DNA from 2 places in the Dethiothermospora halolimnae genome. Region 2 is predicted to be linked to the other one. Evidence: predicted binding sites of a transcription regulator. Region 2 holds the regulator's gene; the other holds the start of a gene.

Region 1 (13,182 bases), on a different contig from region 2:
ATTTGTCAATGTATGACTATTGTTATTTTTTTAAATTTGTATAATTTTTTTCCAGCCTTGAGCTTATTCTAATGATAAACTGTAGTCTTAAGCTTATATTTTTATTTATAATTACATCTTACATATTTATAAAATTAAGCAGGCTAATAGCCTGCTTAATGATTACTACACCTTATTATTTTTAAAAATTAGTACCCACATCTCCACATGACTTAAGTAGACAAAACTGATGTAGTGAGAACCCACTGGTTTATTGGAAGAAGGGTATTCTTAAAATCTATCACTTAAATCAACACCAGATTTCAACTTATAGTCCCAATATTTTTCCAATACATCATTTGAGTATAGCATCCTGGAAAAGTGGCCTCATATTCTTTCTGTAAAGCTCTATCTGGTTCCGTCAATTCCAAGCACACCTGACTAACTTTACCGTCATAGATATTTGTGAATTTAACCTTATATCTATTGTTCAATGAAAGCAGTTGATCTATACTATGTATTTGAGATTGTATTAACAATGATCCTGTATACCCAAGTTTGCTATAAAACTTTTCTGCAGATTCAACTGCACCAAGGGTAATGGAGTGAACGCCATAATGTATCGCCCGTTTCTCAAGGAGAAAGATCATCTTTTTTGCTATTCCCATACTCCTATAATCTTCATGCACAGCCACCGCCCTAATGGTAATACTGTGGTCATCATGAATGCTACCAAAAACAATACCTATTACTTCATTGTCTAAACTTGCATACAACATCAAATCACCGTGATTTTCCATCCGTTCTTCCCATTTTTTAAAGGAATACTCTGGATTATTGACAACAGACATACCCTTAAAAATCATTTTAAAGAAATCAAGTGCTTTTTTAAGTTCTTGTTTGGATGAGACATTTTTGATTAAGTAATTTATGTTATTGGCCCTTTCCATACATATCCCCCTATTTTTTTATTTATTCTTTGTCCCAAAATGAAATTATGTTTTTCCAATATCAACAATAATAATTAACAGAAAATCATTCAATATATGTTATAATATACCATATATTGTTGTTATATTTTATATTATGCTACTTGTGAATATATGTCAAGATATCATTCCAGTCTATAGCTTGCTTTTTACTATTCATAATAGAGTACTCCTTTATTTTATCGTCTGTTATTTTAGCAAAGTTTTTAGCTATACACTAAATAGCAACTCTTTGACACTTGCTTTTATTGACATAAAAGCAAGTGTCAAAGAGTTGCTTTATTAGGAACAGTTCATTATAAAAATTTATATGCTACCTACGTAATATTACCTTTCGTTTTTAGAGATGATCTTATGTGAAAACTTTAATATTATATACTTAATATTTTTTAATGAACTGTCCCTTACATTAATCTCTGAAACCTACCTTTCTACTACCCTTCATGAAATTTCAGCTTCAACTGTTCTTTTACACTTTTATAATAGTCATAATTACCAAGATAACTTTTAAAGGCATTATTCTCAATAGCAATGACCCTTTCAGACACTTTATTGATAAAATATCTGTCATGGGATATAAAAAGTATAGTACCATTAAAATCTTCTAAAGCTTCTTCAAATGTCTCAATGGAGTCAATATCTAGATGATTTGTAGGTTCATCTAATATTAATAGATTTATATCTTTGTATAAAAGTTGGGCAAGCTTTAGCCTTATCTTTTCTCCCCCTGACAAGTGTTTTAACTTTTTAAATACATCTTTTCCATAAAACATGTATTTAGATAGGTATTCCCGTGCTTCCCCTTCAGGTATAAAAATATCTTCCCTAAAGCATTCCAGTATAGTAAGCTCTTCATTTGAAAAAGTAATTTGTTGGGGTAAATAGGCTGGTGATACACTAGCCCCTAATTTCACAAGTCCTTCATCTGGCTTTTCCTTGCCTAGCAGCATCTTTAAAAAAGTTGTCTTTCCACTACCATTGGGACCAATTAGGGCGACCCTTTCACCAAAACGAACCATCAAATCTGCATCCCTAAAAATCACTTTATCTTTAAATTTTTTAGATAGCCCAATTGCCTTGACGGTTTCTTTTCCCGATCTATGGGTAGTTTCGATATTAAGTTTCATATTCCGTTTTTGAAAAATTGGTTTGTCCACTCTATCCATTTTATCAAGCTTTATTTTTATGCTTGCTGCTCTTCTAAAGAACTTATTATTATCAGCCCTCATGGCCCAATCTCTTAGTTTTTTTATTTTATTTTCCATGGAATTTATCTTCTTTTTCTGTTCTCTAAAGTGTTCATATTGTATTCTCATATTTTCTTCCTTTTGGCGTAAATAAGAAGAATAATTCCCATTGTAGGTTATGGCCTCCTTATCCTCTATTTCTATAATCTTATTTACTACATTGTCTAAAAAGTATCTATCATGGGAAACAGCAATTACAATCCCATCATAACTACGAAGATAACTTTCAAGCCACTGAATAGACTCCATATCTAGATGGTTTGTAGGCTCGTCTAAAAGTAATACGTCTGGATTATCAATCAAAAGTTTCCCTAAAATTACTCTTATTTTTTCACCTTCACTTAACACACTAAAATCCTTATTTAAAAAACTTTTATCAAAATTAAGTCCGGTGATAATCCTACTTAACTTTTCCTCGGTATCATAGCCACCCTTTATCTTATATAACTCCATTAAATGACTATATCTCTTTAAAGCTTTTTCAAGGTGATTATCTGTTACCACCTTCATCTTTTCTTCTAATTGTCGCATTTCTTTTTCTATACTACAGATCTCTTTAAAAGCCATCTTTAAAACTTCAATCACCTTTATACCCTCTGGATATTCAGGCATTTGCTCAAGATAAGCACATCTGGTACCCTTTGAAATCTTAACCCAACCCTCATCATATCCAGGAGGTATCGGGGCATAGGGATACCCTATACAATGTCTAAGTTTTATGATGCCTGCAATTAACTTAAGAATCGTAGTCTTGCCACCTCCATTTTGGCCTATAATGCCTACTCTTTCTCCTTCACTAACTTGAAATGAAACATTCCTAAGAACAAGGGTTGCATCCATATATTTTTTCACACCGTCTAATGATAATTCATGCATATTAACACCTTCTTTCATCCATAATTTAAATAATGCTATTTACAGATAGGCGAAGAAGGTATTTATTACTGTTAAGGTGTTGGGAAGAAAATAATAAGTCAAAGATACGACGGATATTTTGTATTAGACAAGGAGGTAGAATTCGTTGATAGTGGACTATCAGCGTGTTCTGCCGACGCAGTATAATGCAAAATAGACTAGCATACTGACTTATTATTTTTTCCGAATGCCTAAATTTAAGAATAAAAAAAGACCATAAGAAGATAGTTTCTTCTTACAGTCTAAAATAATCAATTAGTATTATAATCTATCCAAAATCCTCTCAAGTAAGAGTATATGTATGAATAACAACATACTATTATACCATTATATTTTGACCTTAAGTTATTTAGAATCTCTTATAAATTATAAACTTGAATTTCAGTAAAGTAAGTTACCTTCTAAATTGCCTTATTCCATAAAGAGCATAACAATAAAACCTAACTATAATTAGGCAAATTTAAACTCATTATAAAATATATATTAATTTCAAATAAATTAATATTAGCAATTAACTGGTTTCATAACTTACTTTCCTCCTTCAGAATTTTCTTAATTATATCACTTTTTATAACTCCTGTAAACTGATTTTTCCTTGATTTTCTAATATATATATCCTGAAACACAAAGTTTAGAATTTATAAACTGTCAAAGACAACTTTAACTATAAACACCTTTTATATTATAATATTTTCTCCATCACCTTGCCCTGCATCATGTTATATACTGCCTCTTCAATATTTAAAGATGAAATGGTTACAGAAAATATTCCTACAAATCCCTTTCTAAGGCAACCCTTTTATCCAGTTGCTTAAAGTATCTAAAAACTCCCTTGTATATATCTTTTCCCCAATAAGAAAACTGTGGAGTAAAAGAAGGTGTTCCTTGTCTTGATACTTACTTTTTAATAGTTCATGGGTGGCATCTGGAAAAATATAAAGTTCATAGTTTTCCTTGCCCATGGCTTTAAATGTATCATCATAAATTTTATAGCTCTCATAAATATCCACATTTTGATCCTTTTCCCCAAACATACCTAAAAAAGGAACTGTCATGGTTTTTATACCTTTAGTGGCATTGGCATCTAAGTTTAAATGGGCAAAGTGAAAACGCTCTTTACTCATGGTTTTTCCATAGTCATGATTTAAAACAAAATCTACATAGCCTTTATAGTCATTTTTGACAATGAATTTATCATAAGTTTTTACATAGGACAGATAGTCTTTCTTTTCTTTTTCTGTATAATCTCTTCTTTCGGCCACTTTTGTTTCATAATATATATGCTGATCCATCCAATCAATGGCTCCACCAACAATAACAATAAAGTCTATAGGTGCCTCTGACTTAGAAAGTTCTGATATGACCCATCCTCCTTGAGAAAATCCCAGGACCCCTTTCTTTTCTATAGATACCTTATTTTCTAGAACCTTAAGGGCTGCTTCAACTTCATTACTGCGATCCTTCATGGTTTGTTTAAGCCAGTTACCCTCGGATTTAGAAACCCCAGCTTTATCATATGAAAAACAAGCGATCCCCTGATCTAGTAAATGGTTCATAATTAAGGCATAGCCTCCATTTAAAGTTCTATCTTGAGGTCCATCACCATGAATAAAAAATACTACATCATAAGGTGGCGGTGTATCTGGTAGATACAAAGACCCTGAAAGATTTGTACCTAAATTGGTAAAGTTGATTTCCATCTCTTTGTCGTATGCGACCTGAAAATTTTCAAGTCGATCAATTACTATAATTATTAATAAAGCTAATATTAAAATGACCATAATGATTTTCTTTTTACCTTTACTAGGCATAATAATCCTCCAGTTTCATTTTATTTATTCTACCATGGGGAAATTTTTACTGCCTAATTAATTATAAACTATCCATATTTTCACCTCTTATTTTCTTAATTATATACATATGAAATTGTGAATCTGCCTCCGGATAATCCGTATAATTGTCACTTAGAATTTTCCAATCTGCTTCTATATCCTTTAGAATACTCTTTAAATGTTTTTCCCTCTTTGCACCTTTAATCATAAAGTTACATAATACCCCTCCAACTTTTAATTCTGAAGCCACACGTTTTATAAAATTAGTTTCCTTCTTTATATCACTCTTATAGAAGTGCAGCATCGAATCAAGAAGCACTAAATCATACTCAGATGATATTGGGTAAGTATATACATCTCCAACTTCCCCTATAACCTTTAGATTTTCATTATTAGCTATTTGATTCATTTGGTCAAGACCAACTTTTGAAATATCGATTCCTTTTACTGTATAGCCTAATCTACCTAAAAATAATGCATCTCTACCTTGACCACATCCTAAATCTAAAACCTTACCTTTAGGTTCATATTCTTTAAAAAACTCCACTAACCCTAGATAGGGTTCACCAAAATAATTCTTCTCTTTATAGTATTTATCATAAGTTGGTTTTGTCATTTTAATCTTTCTCCCTATAATACACTAGCAATATATTTTCGATTTATTTTAATAGGCATTTAAATTTTATACCCATTTTTTCCGTACTTTAATAGAACCCTTAAATAAAAATCCCTCAAACCTATTAGTCTGAGGGAACATAAAAATCCTTCTAAACCCGCTCTATCAAACAAACGGTCTCAACGTGGGGTGTATGGGGAAACATATCCATGCACTTAACCTTCTTTACCTCATATCCCCTCTCAACAAATACCGGCAAATCCCTAGCTAAGGATGTTGGTTTACAGGATACATAAACAAATACCTCTGGATTAAAGTCTATTATTTTATTTATAGCCTTTGGATGTATCCCATCCCTTGGAGGATCAAGGATTATTAGGTCAGGTGTATCATCAATCTCTGATACCTTTTCCATAACATCTCCTGCTATAAAGTGACAGTTATCTAAATCGTTTAACTTAGCATTGTCCTTAGCTGACTTAACTGCTTCTTCTACTATTTCTATACCTATAACCTTTTTAGCCACTGGAGCCATTATTTGGGCTATAGTTCCGGTTCCACAGTATAGATCAAATATAGTTTTATTATCTGTATCTCCAGCAAAGTCCCTAACTATGCTATATAGCTTTTCTGCACCTAGTGAATTAGTTTGAAAAAATGAAAATGCCGATATATTAAATTTAAGTCCTAATATTTCTTCAGTTATATAGTCCTGTCCATATAAAACTTTAGTTTCATCGCTTTTTACTACATCTGCAAGACCATCATTTATTGTATGTAAAAAGCCTTTTAACTCCCCATCATATTCTATGGCTTTAAGTCTATTGATAAGCTCTGTTAAGTCTAATTCTTCTTGGGAACTTGTAACTAGATTAGCTAATAATTCTCCAGTTTTTATTGCCTTTCTCACTACTAAATGTCTTAATACTCCCTTATGGGTCTTTTTATGATAAAATGGAGTTTCCTTTTCTCTAAAATATTCTAGTACCGTAGATAAAACCTTAGTAAAGTCTTCATCTACTATTTGACACCCATCCACTGTAACTATTTCATAGAATTTTCCCCTTTGATGCATCCCTAAAGATAGTGGACCTCCTTTTTCTATATCTCCAAAGGAAAATTCCATTTTATTTCTATATTGATACTCATTTGGGCTGCTTTCTATTCCTAAATATTCATAGTCTTCTATTCCAGCTTCATTAAGTAATTTATTAACCTGATTTGATTTTATATTTAATTGTTCTTCATAGGGAATAGTTTGATATGAACATCCCCCACAGGTATCAAAGTGTTCACATACCGCTTCCTTTTCTATTGGAGATTTAGCTGTAACTTCTAAAAGATTAGCCTGTATTTTATTTTTTCTTTTCTTTTTTACTCTGGCTTTTACCTTTTGCCCTTTTATAGTATTTTTAACTATTACCTTCCTATCATCTATGTATCCTATACCTTTATTCGGAAATAACACATCTTCTATTTCTATTTCTATAACTTCATTTTTCTTAACCATTAGATCCTCCCTTTCAATATAATCCTCCTAGACCTTTAATCTTTTGACTATTATCTATTAACTGTTAACTATTAACTATATATATTTTATCTTTCCTCTCTTATCTCTCCACTATTCTCTATAAGTCCCTTTTTCCACCTCTTCATACGGTGGGAGGACTGGACATGTCCAGTCCCTACGTTCTTAATCTACTGTTTATTATTTATTAACTATTATCTATAATAAGTGTTTTAACAAAAAAATCAATGGCAAAGCCATTGATTAATAAACTCCCTTTTCATTTAAAAAGTCTTTATACTTATGATCTGACTTTAATATATGTTTCTCTATCCAATCGGCTATAAACATAAGCGTATCCATAACAACTTTATCTTGTCTCAAATCCACATCTTGACTTTGAATTTCTTTTATCCTTTCTACAAATAAATTATGCTCTTCTTTATGGGCTTCTATATCACTAACATTATATTTTTCCATTAGCCTTTCTTCATAATCAAAGTGATATATAGTATATTCTTCTAGTTCTTTAAATATGGCCATTATTTCATCGTAATGGTCTAAACCATCTTTAGTCTTTATTATATTATGTAGATTTTCTCCCAATTGAAATAAGTATTTATGTTGTTTATCAACCTCTTTTATATTACAACTAAAATTCTCTCTCCATTTAAACATGGTTATTCCCCCTCTACTTGAAAATTCCTATCAAGATTATAACACAATGGAGCTTTTTATTCCACATATATAAAACAGAAAATTCTTTAGCATAATGCTAAAGAATTTTATCTTAAAACTAAATCATCTAATTTACAACATAATATATTGGCTAAGACTTCCATCTTTGTAAAACTTGGATTCCTCTTATCTCCTCTTTCTAGTTCTTCTAAATATGATTTTGATATGGACGTATGGTATTTACCACTTTTAGTTAAAGTCTCAACATCCTTAGCTGTATAACCTAGGTTTACTCTAAGCTCTCTGATTTTTTTCCCATTTAACATAATGGCAAGCCTCCTAAGAAGATTTATTGACTTTTCTAACTCTATTATATAACTTTTTCTAATGTATTTGTTGATTTTTCAGAATATTTAACAAAAGTTTATTATTTGTAATAAAATAGGTTTATTATATAGATATTTAATTTTTGTTGAAAATATTCTTTGTAAATTTAAGTTGGGGGATTACGAATCCCCCAACAACCAAACAATTAACAATCTCCTAACACTAAATTATTAACAATCTCCTAACACTAAATTATTAACAATCTCCTAACACTAAATTATTAACAATCTCCTAACACCAAATCATTAAAAACCGCTCAATACCAAATTACTAAAAATTCATCAATAACTGAACGTCCAAATCGTTTCAATGTTTTACTATTTAGATGTTACTGCCCTTGTAATTTTTCTTTTGCTCCTTATTGCCATTGATATAGTTGATCCAACTAATCCAGCACTTATTCCACCTATTATTGCAAAGAAAATAGCAAATATTACACTTTTAGGATCATTAAATCCAAAGGGTGCTATAAGCCCCGGAATAGGAGATGCTGTTCCTGGAGCATTATTTATAATATTAAAATATGCCGCTGACAATCCTGCCAATCCCCCTCCTATGAAGTTAGAGAAATATATTGGCATTGGGTTTTGGGTTATAACGTCGGCTTGAGTTAATGGCTCTAACATAACACTCAATACATTTGATGAGTCCCCTAATTTTAGTCTTTTAAATACTAAACCATTTGTAAATGAACCTCCTACACAGGCTATTGATGCGATACCCATTGCCAATCCCCTAAGTCCTAACATTGCAGTTAATGCCATAGAACTTAATGGTGACGTACACATCATCTTCATTATTCCCCCTAGTAAAAATCCCATTAAATAGGGTGATTGTTCCGATGCCACCACTATCATATTTCCTATATTACTTAAGGTAGAGTTAACTACTGGAGCTGAACCAAATCCTACTATTCTAGCTATAGGAGCTATTAATAATGCTCCTAGGATTACATCTACTCCCTTTGGTAACCTCTTCTCAAGTATTGGTCCTATTAGTCCAACCACATATCCTGCTATAAATCCTGGAAGTATTCCATAGCCTGCCATTGCCGCTCCTGCTGTAACGGCATATATAGGGTTCACCCCCATATTAAGGGATACTAATATTGTGGCTGCTATTCCCCCTACACTTCCCGATGCACTTCCAACTTCTCCCAAGAATTTTATGTTTAAAAAGTCTCCATTTATATATTTATGAATAGCCTCAACTAAAAAAGTTGCTACCGCCGCATTTGCCAGGCCTGACATTGCTTTATTTCCCTTTGGTGCCTTTAAACTAAATCCTGAAAATAAAATAAGTGTTAATATTAATAGTCCCATTCCTTTAATAATTATCATTAATATCCCTCCAGTCTTTTATTTTTTTACATACAAAAAGACAGGGAATAATAGCATAGTAAAACTAATGCTTATTATTCCCTGTCCTTTTATCTGAAAGTTTCCTTGTTAGAAAACAAGTTTCTTCGTCGATGCCCTTATGTAAGGGTCTCTCCAGGGTTGTGTCAAATCATTGTAATGACCTGAGAGCTTCAAAATAAATTCTTAGCATAAATTTATTTTTTTCTCCTACGGTTATCCCTAACGGATATCTCCAATGATTTTCACCCACCATTATTAAGTTTTATCTTGCAATAACATTCTATGATTATACAAAGGATTTGTCAATAGAAAACTCCATAAATATTTATTATGGATACAAAAGATTTATTGATTTTTTAAATATCTATTAAACCAATCTGTTATTTCCTTTAATCTTCTTATCCTATGTTTCGGTTTTCCACTTCTACTTAGTTCATGATTTTCCCCTTTAAATAAGCATAGCCTTGACTCAACACCAAAGTATTTTAATGCTGTAAACATTTGAAATCCTTCTGGACTCCAACATCTATAGTCCTCTTCCGAGTGAATGAATAGTGTTGGGGTTTTCACTTTATCTGCATATTTTAGTGGCGAATGTTCCCAAAGTTTCTGTTGATCTTCCCAAGGTGTAGAGCCCCCTTGATCATGGACGAAATAATATCCTATATCAGTGGTGCAGAATTTTGAAATCCAGTTTGATATACTTCTTTGGGATGCTGCGGCTTTAAACCTATCTGTATGGCCTATAATCCAGTTTGTCATAAATCCTCCATAGGATCCCCCGGTTACTCCTACATTGTCTTTATCTATAAATTTATAATTATCAAGAATATAATCGGTAAATTTCATTATATCATCATAGTCTATTGTTCCATATTTTCCCCTTATATCGGCAAATTCATTTCCCTTTCCATCACTGCCCCTGGGATTACAGAAAAATACAACATATCCTTTATTTGCCCAGCATTGCATCTCGTGATAGAATATTTCCCCATATACTGTTTTTGGCCCACCATGAATATCTAATATAGCAGGGTATTTTTTATTTTTATCAAAATCTATAGGTCTTAATATCCATCCATCTATACTAACTCCATCATTTTCAACAGTAACCTTTTCTGGCTTTATAATATTTTTATTATTAATTATTCCATCATTAAAATCAGTTACTTTTTTATCTTTACTATAGATCTCCTGTAGGTTAGTTCCATTAAATCCTATATATATTATATTTCCATCTACAACATCAAATCCATCTACAGTTCCATTATTATCTATAACCCTTTCTATATCACCATTTATATTGATTCTATTTAAGTATGACATATATCCTTCAGTTGTTGTAAAGTATAAGTACCCATTATCTACTTTTCTAACTTGAGAACCACCATATCTACAGTCACTTCCCACTGAATTCCACAAACTACGGTCAAAGTCTTTAGTTATACACTCTACTTCTTTATTAGATAAATCTAGTCTATAGAATTTTTCATTTTCGTTAACTCCATAACCTTTCATATCACTACCTGTAAATATTATATTGTTTTCTATAAAGTTAGCATAACTATAACTAAAGTTATCATATGGGGATATATTTTGTAACTTATCCTTATCGATGTGATATATATACATATCATCGGTTAATTCCATTTTGTTTTTATATCTTGAAGCTATAAATATAGCTTTTGTTTTGTCTTCATTTAGGTTAACACTACCAACACCTGTGTATTTATCGGTTATTTCATTTATACTATTATCCTTTGAATTATATATATATAATCTATTCCTCACCTTATTTGTGAAACCCCTTCCATTTCCCCAAAATGGTATCTCATCTATTACTTCATAATCCTTTTCCTCTTTTCTCCTTTTTAATTCTTTTTCCTTTTCATCTTCAGTTAAACCATCTAATTCTTTATTATAACTATTGTAACTTGCAGAGATTAGATACTCACTTCCATTTATTGGATTTATTCCGGTTACACTTCTAGGTATTTTAAAGGCCTTTACAGCCTCTCCCCCATTAATATTTATCTTATAATACTGGGTGAATTCTTCCCCTTCTTTTTTTCTTTCTTTATCTTTCTTATCCCTAGTTGCTGGAAATAATATATGCTCATTATCATCTAACCATATAAAATCACTTTCCTCATTAAAGGATGTTAACTTAAAATATTTATCCTCTGATACATTATAAATCCAAAGATTTGATAAATATTTATTATCTTCTAAATCTGTATTATGCTTTATAAAGCAAGCATACTCCCCATTATTTGAAAACTTAATTCCTGATAAAAACGTATAATTAATAAAATCATCTAGTTTTAACTTTTCCATGAAAATACCTCCCTTTTATTTAGAGTGTCTAATTATTATATTTCTATATAAGTATCAAATATTCCTTTTTAAGTATAAAAAAAGAAGGATATAATCTCCTTCTTTCTTATATATGATCAACCACATTATTAGCCCATCTTTTAGATATGAGCCTCGGTATACCTACTATGGCCTTTACCACCTCTTCTAAATATACAAGACCTATTACCCAATATATGGGAAGCTTGAATACCAAAGACCCTAAAAATGCCAACGGAACACCTATCAACCAAACACTACCGGTTTCTAATAAAAATCCAAAAAATGTATCTCCCCCACCCCTTAGGATTCCTACGACTAATATTGTATTAAACACTCTAATACTCATAGCTAAAGCCATAACTATCAATATTTTTTTTGCCAGTATATAAACCTCCGGAGTTTTCTCAAATAGCACTAATATATAAGGTGATAGTAAAATCAATAGTCCTCCTGTGACTATTCCAATAATAGGTCCTATTATAGAAAACTTTCTAGCATACCTTATCGCTCTATCTCTTTTATTAGCACCCAGAGCATTTCCTATCATAACAGCTGATGCATTGCCAAGTCCCATTGATACCACCATAAATAGATTGTTTATTGTGTTCGACACTTGGACTGCTGCCACTGCTGTTGTACTAATTCGTCCATAGGCAGCTAAATATGCACTCATACCTGCTACCCAGAAAGCCTCATTAGCTATGACAGGACCCGCCCTTTCTATAAATCTGCTAAGTAAATTAGTATTAAAACTCATCATTTCTGATATTTTACCGGCTAATACACCTTTTTTCCCATATATTATAGTAATAAGTAGTAATACTTCTATGGCCCTAGATATTAATGTGGCTATAGCGGCCCCTTTTATTCCTAAAGCTGGAAAACCGAAATTCCCTAATATCAGAGTGTAATTAAGTAAAGTATTACATCCTAAGGCTATGGCACTTACAAACATAGGTATCTTAGCCTGTCCTATACTCCTTGATGCAAATCCAAAACTAAAACTAATTCCATTTATAAAATAGCTAAAACAAACTATGATTAAATACTCCATACCTAATGATATAACTTCTGTATCATTGGTGAATATCCCCAGTATTTGTTCCGGTATTAATAAAGCAAGTGCCGTAAATAGTAAGCTAAGACTTCCCCCTAGTACCAAAGCCACTCCCATTATTCTCCTTATATTGATTACATCCTTTTTACCCCAAAATTGAGATATAAAAATTGCAGATCCACTATTTATTCCAAAGGACAATAATGCAAATATGAAAAAAAACTGATTTGCAAAGCCAACAGCAGCTATATTTGAC
Region 2 (13,182 bases):
TATCGAGGTTCCAGCCCTTAAAAAAGCTGATCAGCAATTAAAGGATAAAATTAGTAAGGCATTAGCTAAAGAGCTAAAGGCTATAGCTAACCATAAAAAGAATACTAAAACACTAATTATAGGATTAGGAAACTGGAATGTAACACCAGATGCCTTAGGGCCTAAAGTCGTAGATAGAGTCTTTGTTACTAGACATTATTTTGAAACATATAATAAGACAGAAGACGAATCCATGGCAAATGTATCTGCCATATCTCCTGGAGTAATGGGACTTACAGGGATAGAAACCAGTGAGATAATAAAGGGAATAGTAGAAAAAACAAATCCAGATTTAGTGGTGGCAGTAGATGCCTTAGCATCTAGAAAAATGAGTAGGGTTAGTACCACAATACAAATATCAGACACTGGTATAAATCCCGGTTCAGGGGTTGGGAATAAGAGAAAGGCTCTTAATAAAGAATACTTAGGTGTACCAGTTATAGCTATAGGGGTTCCAACGGTTGTAGACTCTGCTACCATGGTTAATGATACCATAGATTTAATAACAGAAGAGATGAAAAACCATTCAGAAGTTGGAACAGATTTTTATAATATGCTAGACCAAATGGATAAGAATGATAAGTATGAACTTATTAAAGAAGTACTGACCCCCCAAATGTTAAATGGCATTGTCACTCCTAAAGAAATTGATGATTTAATAAATGACCTTTCTATTATAGTTGCAAATGGATTAAACGTATCATTACATCCGGGAATAGATTTAAAAGACATAAATAAGTATCTAAATTAGGAGCCCTAGGGCTCCTTTTAATAATTGATAATTGACAATTGACAGTGGACAATTAAGGTGCAAATCGGCTTTAGCCGATTTGAATATAATATTTTAGGAACGAAGTGACTAAAATTACCTTTAATTGTCAACTGTCAATTGTAATAGTTTGAGAAAACTTATTTGATTGCATAATAATATATATAAACCCATAGTAAATAAAATTCCCTTAATCATATTTTCTCCTTTTTCTGAATATAATCAGATATAGAACTGTGTTTTTTTACTCATATTATAGATACTTAAGGCTAAAGGAGTGTTGATATGCAAAAGGGGAGAAGACATGATAAAGGGATAGTCTATATTTTTATTGCTGTAATTTGTTTGATTGTTTTTTTTATTGGTTTTAATGTAATTAATAGAAGAGGTATAGAAAATAAAAAGTATACCCAGATAAGATTATCATTGGAGAATAAAGAAGATAATTTAAATCAGTCTGTTACAGCATTTTCTAAGAGCGAAGAAGAAAAAAAAGAATTAGATATTAATAAGGTTAAAATAAAAGATGATGATAAATTTTTTTTTAGAATATTAAGTGATTCTAATATTTATTTAAAATTAGCATATGAGAAAAGGTATGGGGAAGACTCACATAGTATATTAGGAACTAGTATTAAAGAAATCATAAATAAAATAAATCCAAAATCATATTTAAAATCTCAATTTCCTGCTATTATAAACTTGTTAGATAAAGGGGAAGGTGATCAGGAAAGTGTTAAAGTTTTAAGTCAGAATAAAAGTAGTAAAAAAACTAAAGGGGAAGAAAGGAAAGTTGAAGAAGATGATGCTATTATTTTAGAGGATATTATATTTGTTGAAGATCCGGAGGAAGGGGAAAAAGGAGAAATATTAGAGACAGGTGATGATCCTAAAGAAGATGATACAATTAAAGGCATAGTAGTATCTAAACCAACTGATATACAGGCTATATCTTATAATAGAAGTAAACCTTATATATTAATGTACCATACCCACGGAACTGAGGCTTATTTACCCTATAAGGCTAATCAATATCATACTAAAGATAGAAGATATAATGTTACAACGGTTGGAGAGGTATTATCTAAAAATCTTATAAGTAAAGGGCATAATGTAAAGCATGTAGAGACATTTCATGATATACCCTCTTATAATAAATCATATATAAGATCCTTATCCACTGCAAAAGAGGTCCTTAAGCAGGAAAAAAATTTAAAAGTAGTTTTTGATGTTCATAGAGATGGGGTGGCCGATAATGCATCCTATTTAAATAAAGCTAAAAATGAATCAAAAATAAATATAAATGGTAAATCTGTGGCTACTTTTTCCTTAGTTGTAGGACCTGATAGTAAAAATAAACAACAGGTATTAAATTTTAATAAATATATTAAAAGGGTTTCTGATAAATTATATCCTGGTTTATGTAAAGGGATTATAATAAAGCCCAGTGGTAGATATAATCAATTTTTAAGTGATTATTATGCATTAATAGAAGTTGGTAGTAATCTAAATACAGTTGATGAAGCTAAAGAATGTGCTAAGGTATTATCAGAAATAATAGATCAAGTGATAAAAGGGATTAGTATATAATCCCTTTTTTTTTAAAAGGATAAATGATATAATATTGATTAGTTTCACCATTTGAAGGGGCGATAAAAATGAAGAAGAAAGAAATATTTGAGTGGTTAAAAAGTATAGCAATAGCGGTTATAATAGCAGTGATAATTAAAGCTTTTGTATTTAATACCACCTATGTATTAGGGTATTCAATGTATCCCACTCTCCATGATAAGGATAGGTTATTTACTAATAAGATAGGCTATCGTTTTGGAGAACCTGACAGAGGGGATATAGTGGTGCTGAAGGCACCGGACGATCCTGAAAAGGATTATATAAAAAGGGTCATAGGTATAGCTGGAGATAGGGTAGAGATATATGATGGTAAGGTGTATCTAAACGGTAAAATATTAAAAGAAGACTATTTAACAGGAGATACTTATACGAACACCTACGGTAGAAGCCATTGGAAGATACCCGATGGACATGTTTTTGTTCTTGGTGACAATCGTAGCAAAGGTGCTAGTAAAGACAGTAGACACTTAGGTTTTATTCCTGTGTCTTCTATTAAAGGTAAAGCTATATTTAGATATTTTCCCTTTAATGACGATTTTGGCAATCTATATAAATAAAGGATATTTATTAAATTACTATACTTATATAAACATTTAGAATTGGCAATAATAAGTATGGTGATGTTTATGGGTGCGCGATTAAAAAAATATAAAGAAAAGAAATATGAAAAAAGAAGAAAAAGGATAAAACGATTATCGATAGTAGTTTTATTTACTTTTTTCCTTTTAGGATTATATACAGTAGACTGTAACTTCAGGAAGCTTATGTGTGTTGAGGATAAAAAGGTTTTTGATTATAGCAATAATAATGACATCTATACAGTTCATATTATGGGTAGTGATTATGATATAAAAAAAGAAGCTATAGATAATATGGTTAACAACATTAGAGTAAAGGTCAATGATATTATATTAGATATTCAATCGGTAATTGATAATTTATTAAAAGACTAAATCCGGGCTTTGCCCGGTATTTTAATATATATTAGAATACCTATCCATATATCTTTTATCAATTGTATAGTTGTGTTATAATTGTTAAGGACTACTTCCAATTCATGAGGAGGAAAAATATGGCTAAAAATAGACAAGATAGAGTTAGAAATTTTTCGATAATTGCTCATATAGACCATGGAAAATCGACACTAGCAGATAGATTGATTCAAAAAACTGGTTTATTAACTGAAAGAGAGATGAAAGAGCAAGTTTTAGATAATATGGACTTAGAGAGAGAGAGAGGAATAACAATAAAGTTACAAACTATTAGATTAATATATAAATCTGATGATGGGGAAGAATACATATTAAATCTTATCGATACCCCAGGACATGTTGACTTTAATTATGAGGTTTCAAGGAGTTTAGCTGCATGTGAAGGAGCTATATTAGTAGTTGATGCAGCTCAGGGAGTTGAGGCTCAAACCCTTGCTAATGTATATTTAGCTTTAGAACAGGACTTGGAAATAATTCCAGTTATTAATAAAATAGATTTACCTGGAGCTAGGCCTGAGGAAGTGAAAAAAGAGGTAGAGGATGTTATTGGTTTAGATTGCTCCGATGCACCCTTGATATCTGCTAAAAATGGTATAAATATAGAAGAAGTACTAAAGAGCATAGTAGCTAAAGTTCCTGCTCCAGGTGGAGATAAAGAAGAACCATTAAAAGCCCTTATATTTGACTCTTATTACGACACATATAAAGGTGTTATTGCTTATATAAGGGTTATGGAGGGTTCTGTAGAACCTGGTATGAAAATAAAAATGATGTCCACAGGTAAAGAATTTGAAGTAACAGAGGTAGGAATATTAGCACCGAACCAAGTTCCAATAGACAAGTTATCCTCTGGAGACGTTGGTTATGTATCGGCTAGTATGAAGGATGTAAGGGATGCAACTGTTGGGGATACTATAACTGATGCTAAAAACCCCACAAATAAACCTCTTCCAGGATATAAGGAAGTTACTTCCATGGTGTATTGTGGTATATATCCAGCTGAGGGGGAAGAGTATAACAATGTAAGGGATGCCCTTGAAAAGTTACATGTAAATGATGCAGCCTTAACCTTTGAAGCTGAGTCATCGGTTGCTTTAGGTTTCGGTTACAGATGTGGATTTTTAGGTCTTTTGCATATGGAGATTATTCAAGAAAGACTGGAAAGGGAGTTTGGTTTAAATATTGTAACCACAGCACCTAGTGTTGTTTATAAAGTTAAGAAAAATGATGGGGAAATGGTAGAGATACAAAACCCAACAAACTTACCAGAACAGTCGGAGATAGAATATATGGAAGAACCTATAGTTGATGTAAGTATTATGTCACCCACTGATTATGTTGGTCCTATAATGGAACTGTGCCAAGATAAAAGGGGAACTTTTAAGAACATGGAATACCTTGAGGAAACTAGGGTATCTATGCATTATGAAATGCCTTTAAATGAAGTTATATATGACTTTTTTGATGCATTGAAATCAAAAACTAGGGGTTATGCATCCCTTGATTATGAATTAAAAGGATATAAACAATCGGATTTAGTAAAAATGGATATATTAATTAATAAAGAATTGGTAGATGCCTTCTCCCTAATAGTTCATAGAGATAAGGCTTATGAGAGGGCAAGAATGATAGTTGAAAAATTAAAGAAAATTATACCAAGACATATGTTTGCCGTACCAATTCAGGCTAGTATAGGTTCTAAGGTAATAGCAAGGGAAACTGTTAGAGCCCTTAGAAAAGATGTGTTGGCAAAATGTTATGGTGGAGATATTTCAAGAAAGAAAAAATTACTTGAAAAACAAAAAGAGGGTAAAAGAAGAATGAGACAAGTTGGTAACGTGGAGGTTCCCCAAGAGGCCTTCCTTGCAGTACTAAAATTTGACGATGACAAATAAAAGCAGCCTAGCTGCTTTTATTTTTGCATAATGATATTATGCTTGCTCTTTGCACTGAACAAAGAAGCACCGACGGTGCCTTTGTTCTATTAATGAAATTTTACGACCATAGTGAGTAAAATAACCATAACTATTCTCTATTCTTTATTATTTATTATTTAAAATAAATGAGGTGAATTATAATGAAAGAAATAGCTCTATATATACACATTCCCTTCTGTCAAAGCAAATGTTATTATTGTGACTTTAGCTCCTATGCAGACAAAGAATATTTAGTCGACAAATATATAAAATATTTAAAAAAAGAACTAGATATGTATATAGAAAAGTTAAATGATTATTCTATAAAAACCATATTCATAGGTGGTGGAACACCATCGATAATAAATCCTGAATACATTAAAGATGTATTAGATTATATTAATAATAAATTTAATACTAACTTTCTATCAGAAATAACTATAGAGGCTAACCCAAAGACTATAACCGAAGATAAGCTCAAAGTTTATAGAGCCATAGGAATAAATAGAATAAGTCTAGGGCTTCAGTCAATGGATAATAAGTTACTTAAAAAAATAGGTAGAATTCATACAAAGGAAGACTTTATAAAAACATATAGTTTAATCAGAAAATATGGATATAATAATATAAATGTTGATATTATGTTTAACTTGCCAGATCAAACTATAGATGATGTTTTGAAAACCTTAGAGGAAGTAGTTGAATTAGGTGTAGAGCATATTTCCTTTTACAGTATGAAACTAGAAGAAAACACTCCCTTCTATCATCAATATGAGAAGGGAAAGCTAAATCTTCCAAATGAGGAGGATGAAAGGGATATGTATCATAAAGCTATAGATTTTTTAGAAAAAAATGGATATAAACATTATGAAATATCTAATTTTTCCAAGGAAGATTATCAATGTACCCATAATCTCTTTTATTGGCAGCTTAAACCCTATGTGGGTGTGGGCTTATCAGCCCATTCCAATATTTTTGATAAGAGATATGGAAACCACATTGACTTTGAAAAATATTTTAACTCTATAGACAATAATCAATTTCCCATTTGTGAACAAGAGTATATAAGCACTGATGTAAAAAGATCAGAGTATATGATATTGGGATTAAGACTTATAAATGGAGTTAATAAAGAGGAATTTAAAAAAATATTTAATAAAGACTTAGAAGAAATATGGTCAAAAGAGATCGAAAAATTAGAGAACCAGAAATTAATAAAAGTTAATAACAAGAATATTAAACTTACTAGAAAAGGGTTAGATTTAAGTAATAGAGTATTTGTAGAGTTTATGTAAAAGTATAATTATAAAATAAAAGAACTTTTTTGAAAAAGGTATTGACAAAATAGAATATCAGTGATAATTTAAAGACATAAACATTAGCACTCGACATACAAGAGTGCTAATAAAAACAAAGTTAAGTTATTGTAAGTGTTAATTCCTGTAATTATCTGGGGTGATAACATGAAGCTTGATGATAGGAAATTAAAGGTTTTACAAGCAGTCATCCATAGTTATATAACCAGTGCTGAACCTATAGGTTCAAGAACTGTATCAAAAAAATATAACTTGGGGGTAAGTTCCGCTACTATAAGAAATGAAATGTCAGATTTAGAAGATCTAGGATTTCTATTGCAACCTTATACATCGGCAGGAAGAATACCCTCTGACAAAGCATATAGGTTATATGTTGACAACCTAATGAAATCAAGTGAAATAGTATTGAAAAAAAGAAAAGATATTAAGAAAGATTTATTAACAGAAATCAATGAAGTAGATAAGGTTCTTCAAAATGCTGCTAAGATTTTGTCGAAGGTTACTAACTATACGTCCCTTGCTATAGCACCTCAAGTAAAGCAAAGCAAGTTAAAGCGAATAGAGCTAATACCCATTGATGATTTTAGGGTTTTAGTAGTCATAGTTAACGAGTCTGATGTAGTTAAAAATACTATGTTAAGGGTAGAGGAAAATCTATCAGAAAATCAACTTACTAGAATTTCTAAATATCTTAATCAAAAACTAAAGGGCAAACCTATAGAAAGTCTTTATAAAGAGGTAGAGTCTGGACTAATTAAAGAGATGTATAACTATAAAAGAACCATTGAAAGTTTGATTCCATTGGTAAACCAATCATTGGACAATATAAAGAAAGAAACCATATATTCAGAAGGTGTTACTAACATATTTAATTTCCCTGAATATAATAATATATCCAAGGCAAAATCCTTTATTTCTTTTATTGAAAATAAATCATCCTTATTGGATATACTTTTAAATGATGGTTTTGATGATATTCAAATAAAGATAGGTAAAGAAAACTGTTATGATGAAATAAAAGAATGTAGCTTGATAACAGCTACATATAGAGTAAATGGTAAAACCATAGGTAAAATTGGTGTGATAGGTCCAACTCGTATGGAATATTCAAAGGTAATATCCACTGTTAAATCTATAGCAATGGATTTAGGTGATATAATAACAGATAACTTTACCAAATAGGTGTGAGATATAATCTTGCACCTATATAATGTTGGTAATTGCTTCTGAGTTTAAATGAGTGAGGTGATATTATGAAACATGATGATACTGAAAAGGTAGATATAAAGGATGAAGAAAAAGTAGATAGTAATCTTGATGCAGTAAAAGAGGAAATGGAAGAAGAAGTTAAGGATACTGATAAAGATTATAAGGAAATGTATGAGAAAATGCAACAGGAATTAGAACAATTAAATAACAGGTTTTTAAGACTACAAGCAGACTTTAACAACTATAAAAGAAGAACAGAGGAACAGAAAGAAAAAATATATGCCTATGCTAATGAGGAATTGGTTATTAAGCAGCTAGAGGTATTGGATAACTTTGAAAGGGCTCTATCAGCAGAAAAAGAAAGTAAAGAAGGATTGTATCAAGGGGTAGAGATGATATACAACCAATTAATAAATACATTAAAGAGCATAGGTGTAGAAGAAATCAAAGCTTTAAATGAAAAGTTTGATCCTAATCTTCATCATGGAGTGGCTAGAGAGGACTCAGAGGATCATGAAGAAGATATAGTATTAGAAGTATTTCAAAAGGGTTATAAGTTAAAAGATAAAGTAATAAGACCAAGTATGGTTAAAGTATCAAACTAAATACATAAGGAGGTATATATATGAGTAAGATTATTGGTATTGATTTAGGTACAACAAACTCATGTGTGGCAGTTATGGAGGGTGGAGAACCTACGGTAATTGCCAATGCAGAAGGTAATAGAACTACACCATCAATTGTAGCCTTTACTAAGGATGGTGAAAGATTAGTAGGAGAAACGGCGAAAAGACAGGCTGTTACAAACCCCGATAAAACAATTAGTTCAATAAAGAGACATATGGGTACTGAACATAAAGAGGTAATTGATGGTAAGGATTATACTCCTCAAGATATTTCAGCTATGATATTACAAAAACTTAAGTCAGATGCTGAAAATTATTTAGGAGAGAAAGTAACTGATGCTGTTATAACTGTACCGGCATATTTTACAGACAGTCAAAGACAGGCTACAAAGGATGCTGGAAAAATTGCGGGATTAAATGTTAAAAGAATTATAAATGAGCCAACTGCAGCATCTTTAGCATATGGTTTAGATAAAGAAGAAGAACATCAAAAAATAATGGTATTTGACCTAGGTGGAGGAACATTTGATGTTTCCATATTAGACTTAGGAGATGGAGTATTTGAAGTTGTGTCAACTAAGGGAGATAATCATTTAGGTGGAGATGACTTTGACCAAGTTATAATAGATTACCTAGCAGAAGAGTTTAAAAAGGAAAATGGAGTAGATTTAAGAAAAGATAAGATGTCATTACAGAGATTAAAAGAAGCTGCTGAAAAGGCTAAAAAGGAATTATCCACTGTAATGTCAACTAATATAAATCTACCGTTTATTACTGCTACCCAAGAGGGACCAAAGCATTTAAATATGGACTTAAAGCGTTCTAAGTTTGAGGAATTAAGTTCAGACCTAGTTAGGAGAACATTAGAGCCAACAAAAAATGCTCTAAAGGATGCTGAGTTAAGTCCATCAGATATAGATAAAGTTATATTAGTTGGAGGTTCAACTAGAATACCAGCAGTACAAGAAGAGGTTAAAAAATTAATAGGTAAAGATCCCCACAAGGGTGTTAATCCTGATGAATGTGTTGCATTGGGAGCAGCTATCCAAGCAGGAGTGTTAAGTGGAGAAGTTAAGGATGTATTATTACTAGATGTTACGCCACTTTCTTTAGGTATAGAAACATTAGGTGGAGTATTTACTAAGTTGATAGAAAGAAATACTACTATACCTACTAAGAAGAGTCAAGTATTCTCGACTGCTGCCGACAATCAAACGGCTGTTGATATACATGTTCTTCAAGGTGAGAGGGAAATGGCAGGCGATAATGTTACATTAGGTAGATTCCAGTTAACAGGAATTCCACCAGCACCAAGGGGAGTTCCACAAATCGAAGTTACTTTTGATATAGATGCCAATGGTATAGTGAATGTTTCTGCAAAGGATAAAGGAACAGGAAAAGAACAAAAAATTACTATTACAGCATCAACTAATTTATCTGATGATGAAATAGAGAAAAAGGTAAAAGAAGCAGAGAAATTTGCTGAAGAGGATAAAAAGAAAAAAGAATCTATTGAAGTTAAAAATAATGCAGAGTCAATGATTTATCAAACAGAAAAAACATTAAAAGAGTTAGAAGGTAAAGTTAGTGATGATGAAAAAGCTAAAGTTCAATCTAAACTTGATGAACTTAAGAAAGTTTATGAAGGGGATAATATAGAAGAAATCAAGAAGAAAACAGAAGAATTGACAAATGAATTCCATACATTATCACAAAAAATGTATCAGCAATCGGCAGAACAAGGTGAAGCCACTGCTGGTAATGAAGGAAATCCTTCTGGAAATCAAGATGATGATGTGGTAGATGCCGATTATGAAGTAGTAGATGATGATGAAGATAAATAATATTTACCAAAGCTAAATCCTTTGGATTTAGCTTTGATTTTTGGTTATTTTTATGATAGTTTTATACAGGGAAGATATATGAAATGATTGAAAGGTGGTGAAAAGGTGAGTAAAAGAGATTATTATGAAATACTTGGTGTTGACAAAGGTGCCAGTAAAGATGAGATAAGAAAAGCATATAGAAAGCTTGCCAAGAAATACCATCCCGATTTAAACCCTGATAACAAAGAAGCCGAACAAAAATTTAAAGAAGCTAATGAAGCATATGAAGTTCTGAGTGATGAACAAAAAAGAAGTAGATATGATAGATTCGGACACGCAGGAATGGATGGACAACAAGGAGGAGGCTTCGGCGGCCAAGGATTTGGCGGAGGTTTCGGTGATATTTTTGATGATATCTTTGATATGTTTGGGGGAGGATTTTCAGGTAATAAAAGAAGATCAGGTCCTAAAAAAGGTGCTGATTTAAAATATAAAGTAAAAATTAAGTTTGAGGATGCTGCCTTCGGTGTTGACAAGGAAATAAAAATAGAACGTACTGAGGATTGTTCTAAATGTAATGGTTCCGGTGCCAAACCAGGAAGCTCTAAAAAAACCTGTGATAAATGTAGTGGTTCCGGTGAAGTAAAATATGCACAGCAAACACCATTTGGTCAATTTGTAAGGGTTGGAACCTGTGACAAATGTGATGGAATGGGAGAAATAATAGATGAACCATGTACAAAGTGTCATGGTAGCGGTAAAGAGAGACGAACTAAAACTTTAAATATTAAAATTCCTGCAGGGGTAGATAATGGCTCTGTAATACCTTTAAGGGGAGAAGGAGAACCTGGAGAAAAGGGAGGCCCTAGAGGAGATCTGTATGTATATATTGAAGTGGCTCCCCATGAAATATTTGAAAGAGACGGGACTAACGTTATCTGTGAGTATCCAATAAGTTTTGCTCAGGCTGCCCTAGGAGCAGAGGTCCAAGTACCCACACTAGATGGAAAAGTGAAGTATAAGATACCAGAAGGTACCCAGTCAGAAACAGTATTTAGACTTAAAGGTAAAGGGATCCCCCATATTAGAGGTTATGGTAGAGGGGATCAATATGTAAAGGTTAAGGTTCAAGTTCCTACAAAACTTGATGATAAACAGAAGGAAATATTAAAAGAATTTGCTAAGGCTTCTGGAGAAGATGCTGCAGGAAATAAAAAAGGATTCTTTAATAAGATGAAGGATGCCTTTGGTGGATAAAATAATCACTCCAAGATTTATGGAGTGATTATTTTCATAAGAAAGTGGTTTTTTAAAGGTATATAGGGTATAATAAGCTAGGACTGGCATATATAGCCTTTAATTATTTTGTTGAGTTATTTTAAATTTTCTATTAACTATTAGAGGGATTTAAATTCCAAATTGCTTAGGAATTTAGTAATCTCCCGATTGGTTGCTTGGGATTTATAATAATCCCCGATTAGTTGTTTGGGATTTATAATAATCCTCGATTGGTTGTTGGGGGATTCATAATCCCCCAACTAGTTAACAAAAACGTATAAAAGGGTGTGAAATATCTATGAAGTGGATTGAGGTCCAAATTAAGACTACAACAGAGGCGGTAGAGGCTGTTTCAAACATATTATATGAAGTAGGTGTAGGAGGTCTTGTTATAGAAGATCCTAATGATTTAATTATCGAGGGAAAATCTGAAGAGGATTGGGATTATATTGATCCCAGTTTATTAGAGCAAAACTATGAAGGGGTTATAGTAAAGGGTTATTTCCCAGAAAGTGAAGATTTAATTGATAAAATTGAATTAATAAGACAAAATGTGGAAAAAATACCCCAATATAATCTTGATAAAGGTTTAGGAGAGGTTACTACTTCAGAGGTTTATGAAGAAGACTGGGCCCACAGCTGGAAAAAATACTATAAACCTAAAAAAATTGGTGAAAAGGTTGTAGTTAAGCCTACTTGGGAAGAATATAATAAAAAGGAAGATGAGTTAATAATAGAATTAGACCCGGGTATGGCCTTTGGAACAGGAACCCATGAAACTACTATTTTGTGCATACAACAATTAGAAAAACATATAAAAAATAAAGATAAAGTCTTTGATGTTGGATGTGGTACAGGAATCCTATCTATAGCTGGGGCTAAACTAGGCGCTCATAATGTTATAGGTATTGACCTAGATGAGGTTTCGATAAATGTATCAAATGAAAACATTAAGTTAAATAATGTGGATGATATAGTTGAAATTAGACATGGAAATTTGCTAGATGTGGTTAATGAAAAAGCTGATATAATCGTTGCAAATATTATAGCAGAGATAATCGTTGAACTTGTTAAAGACATTCCAAGGTTTTTAGAAGATGATGGATTATTTATAGCTTCTGGAATAATATTAGAAAAGATAGATTTAGTAAAAGAGGCTTTAGCAAAGGAAAATATGGATATTTTACAAGTGGAAACCAAGGGAGAATGGGCTTCTATAGTTTCAAAAAAGAAGGTAATATGTAATGCATAGATTTTTTGTGGATGAAGAATATATAAAAGAAGATACCATTACTATAATTGAAGATAACTTAAAACATATTAAAAATGTCTTAAGACTTAATATAGATGATGAAATATTAGTATGTGATGGCAATAAAACTGAATATATTTGTAAAATATATTCTATAGATAATAAAGAAGTCAAAGTCAATATAATTGGAAAAAGAAATTCAAAATCTGAACCTAATATAGATATAACTCTATATCAAGGGTTACCTAAAGCAAGTAAAATGGATTTAATAGTACAAAAGTTAACAGAAATAGGGGTAACTAGGATAGTACCCATAAAAACCAATAG

The links. Region 2 encodes HrcA, which represses chaperone genes, less so after heat shock. Its sites were predicted from a motif close to ATTAGCACTCNATANTATNGAGTGCTAAT; they were not measured.
Region 1: the regulator HrcA is predicted to act here: its motif matches at 9,750-9,778, upstream of V6137_RS16790 (PTS sugar transporter subunit IIC).

Annotation. Positions count from the first base shown of each region.
Region 1 is NZ_JBAKFX010000054.1:12,469-25,650, forward strand. It holds gene V6137_RS16755 (GNAT family N-acetyltransferase) at 303-929, opposite strand; gene abc-f (ribosomal protection-like ABC-F family protein) at 1,403-3,091, opposite strand; gene V6137_RS16765 (alpha/beta hydrolase family protein) at 3,916-4,941, opposite strand; gene V6137_RS16770 (class I SAM-dependent methyltransferase) at 5,003-5,578, opposite strand; gene rlmD (23S rRNA (uracil(1939)-C(5))-methyltransferase RlmD) at 5,730-7,088, opposite strand; gene V6137_RS16780 (bacteriohemerythrin) at 7,350-7,763, opposite strand; gene V6137_RS16785 (helix-turn-helix domain-containing protein) at 7,871-8,089, opposite strand; gene V6137_RS16790 (PTS sugar transporter subunit IIC) at 8,468-9,490, opposite strand; glycine riboswitch at 9,562-9,657, opposite strand; gene V6137_RS16795 (alpha/beta hydrolase family protein) at 9,857-11,848, opposite strand; gene V6137_RS16800 (MATE family efflux transporter) at 11,955-13,182, opposite strand, start outside.
Region 2 is NZ_JBAKFX010000002.1:122,371-135,552, reverse strand. It holds gene gpr (GPR endopeptidase) at 1-790, shown strand, start outside; gene spoIIP (stage II sporulation protein P) at 1,094-2,398, shown strand; gene lepB (signal peptidase I) at 2,467-2,997, shown strand; gene V6137_RS01610 (hypothetical protein) at 3,040-3,393, shown strand; gene lepA (translation elongation factor 4) at 3,513-5,327, shown strand; gene hemW (radical SAM family heme chaperone HemW) at 5,510-6,643, shown strand; gene hrcA (heat-inducible transcriptional repressor HrcA) at 6,812-7,846, shown strand; gene grpE (nucleotide exchange factor GrpE) at 7,918-8,478, shown strand; gene dnaK (molecular chaperone DnaK) at 8,499-10,343, shown strand; gene dnaJ (molecular chaperone DnaJ) at 10,449-11,582, shown strand; gene prmA (50S ribosomal protein L11 methyltransferase) at 11,902-12,855, shown strand; gene V6137_RS01570 (16S rRNA (uracil(1498)-N(3))-methyltransferase) at 12,848-13,182, shown strand, end outside.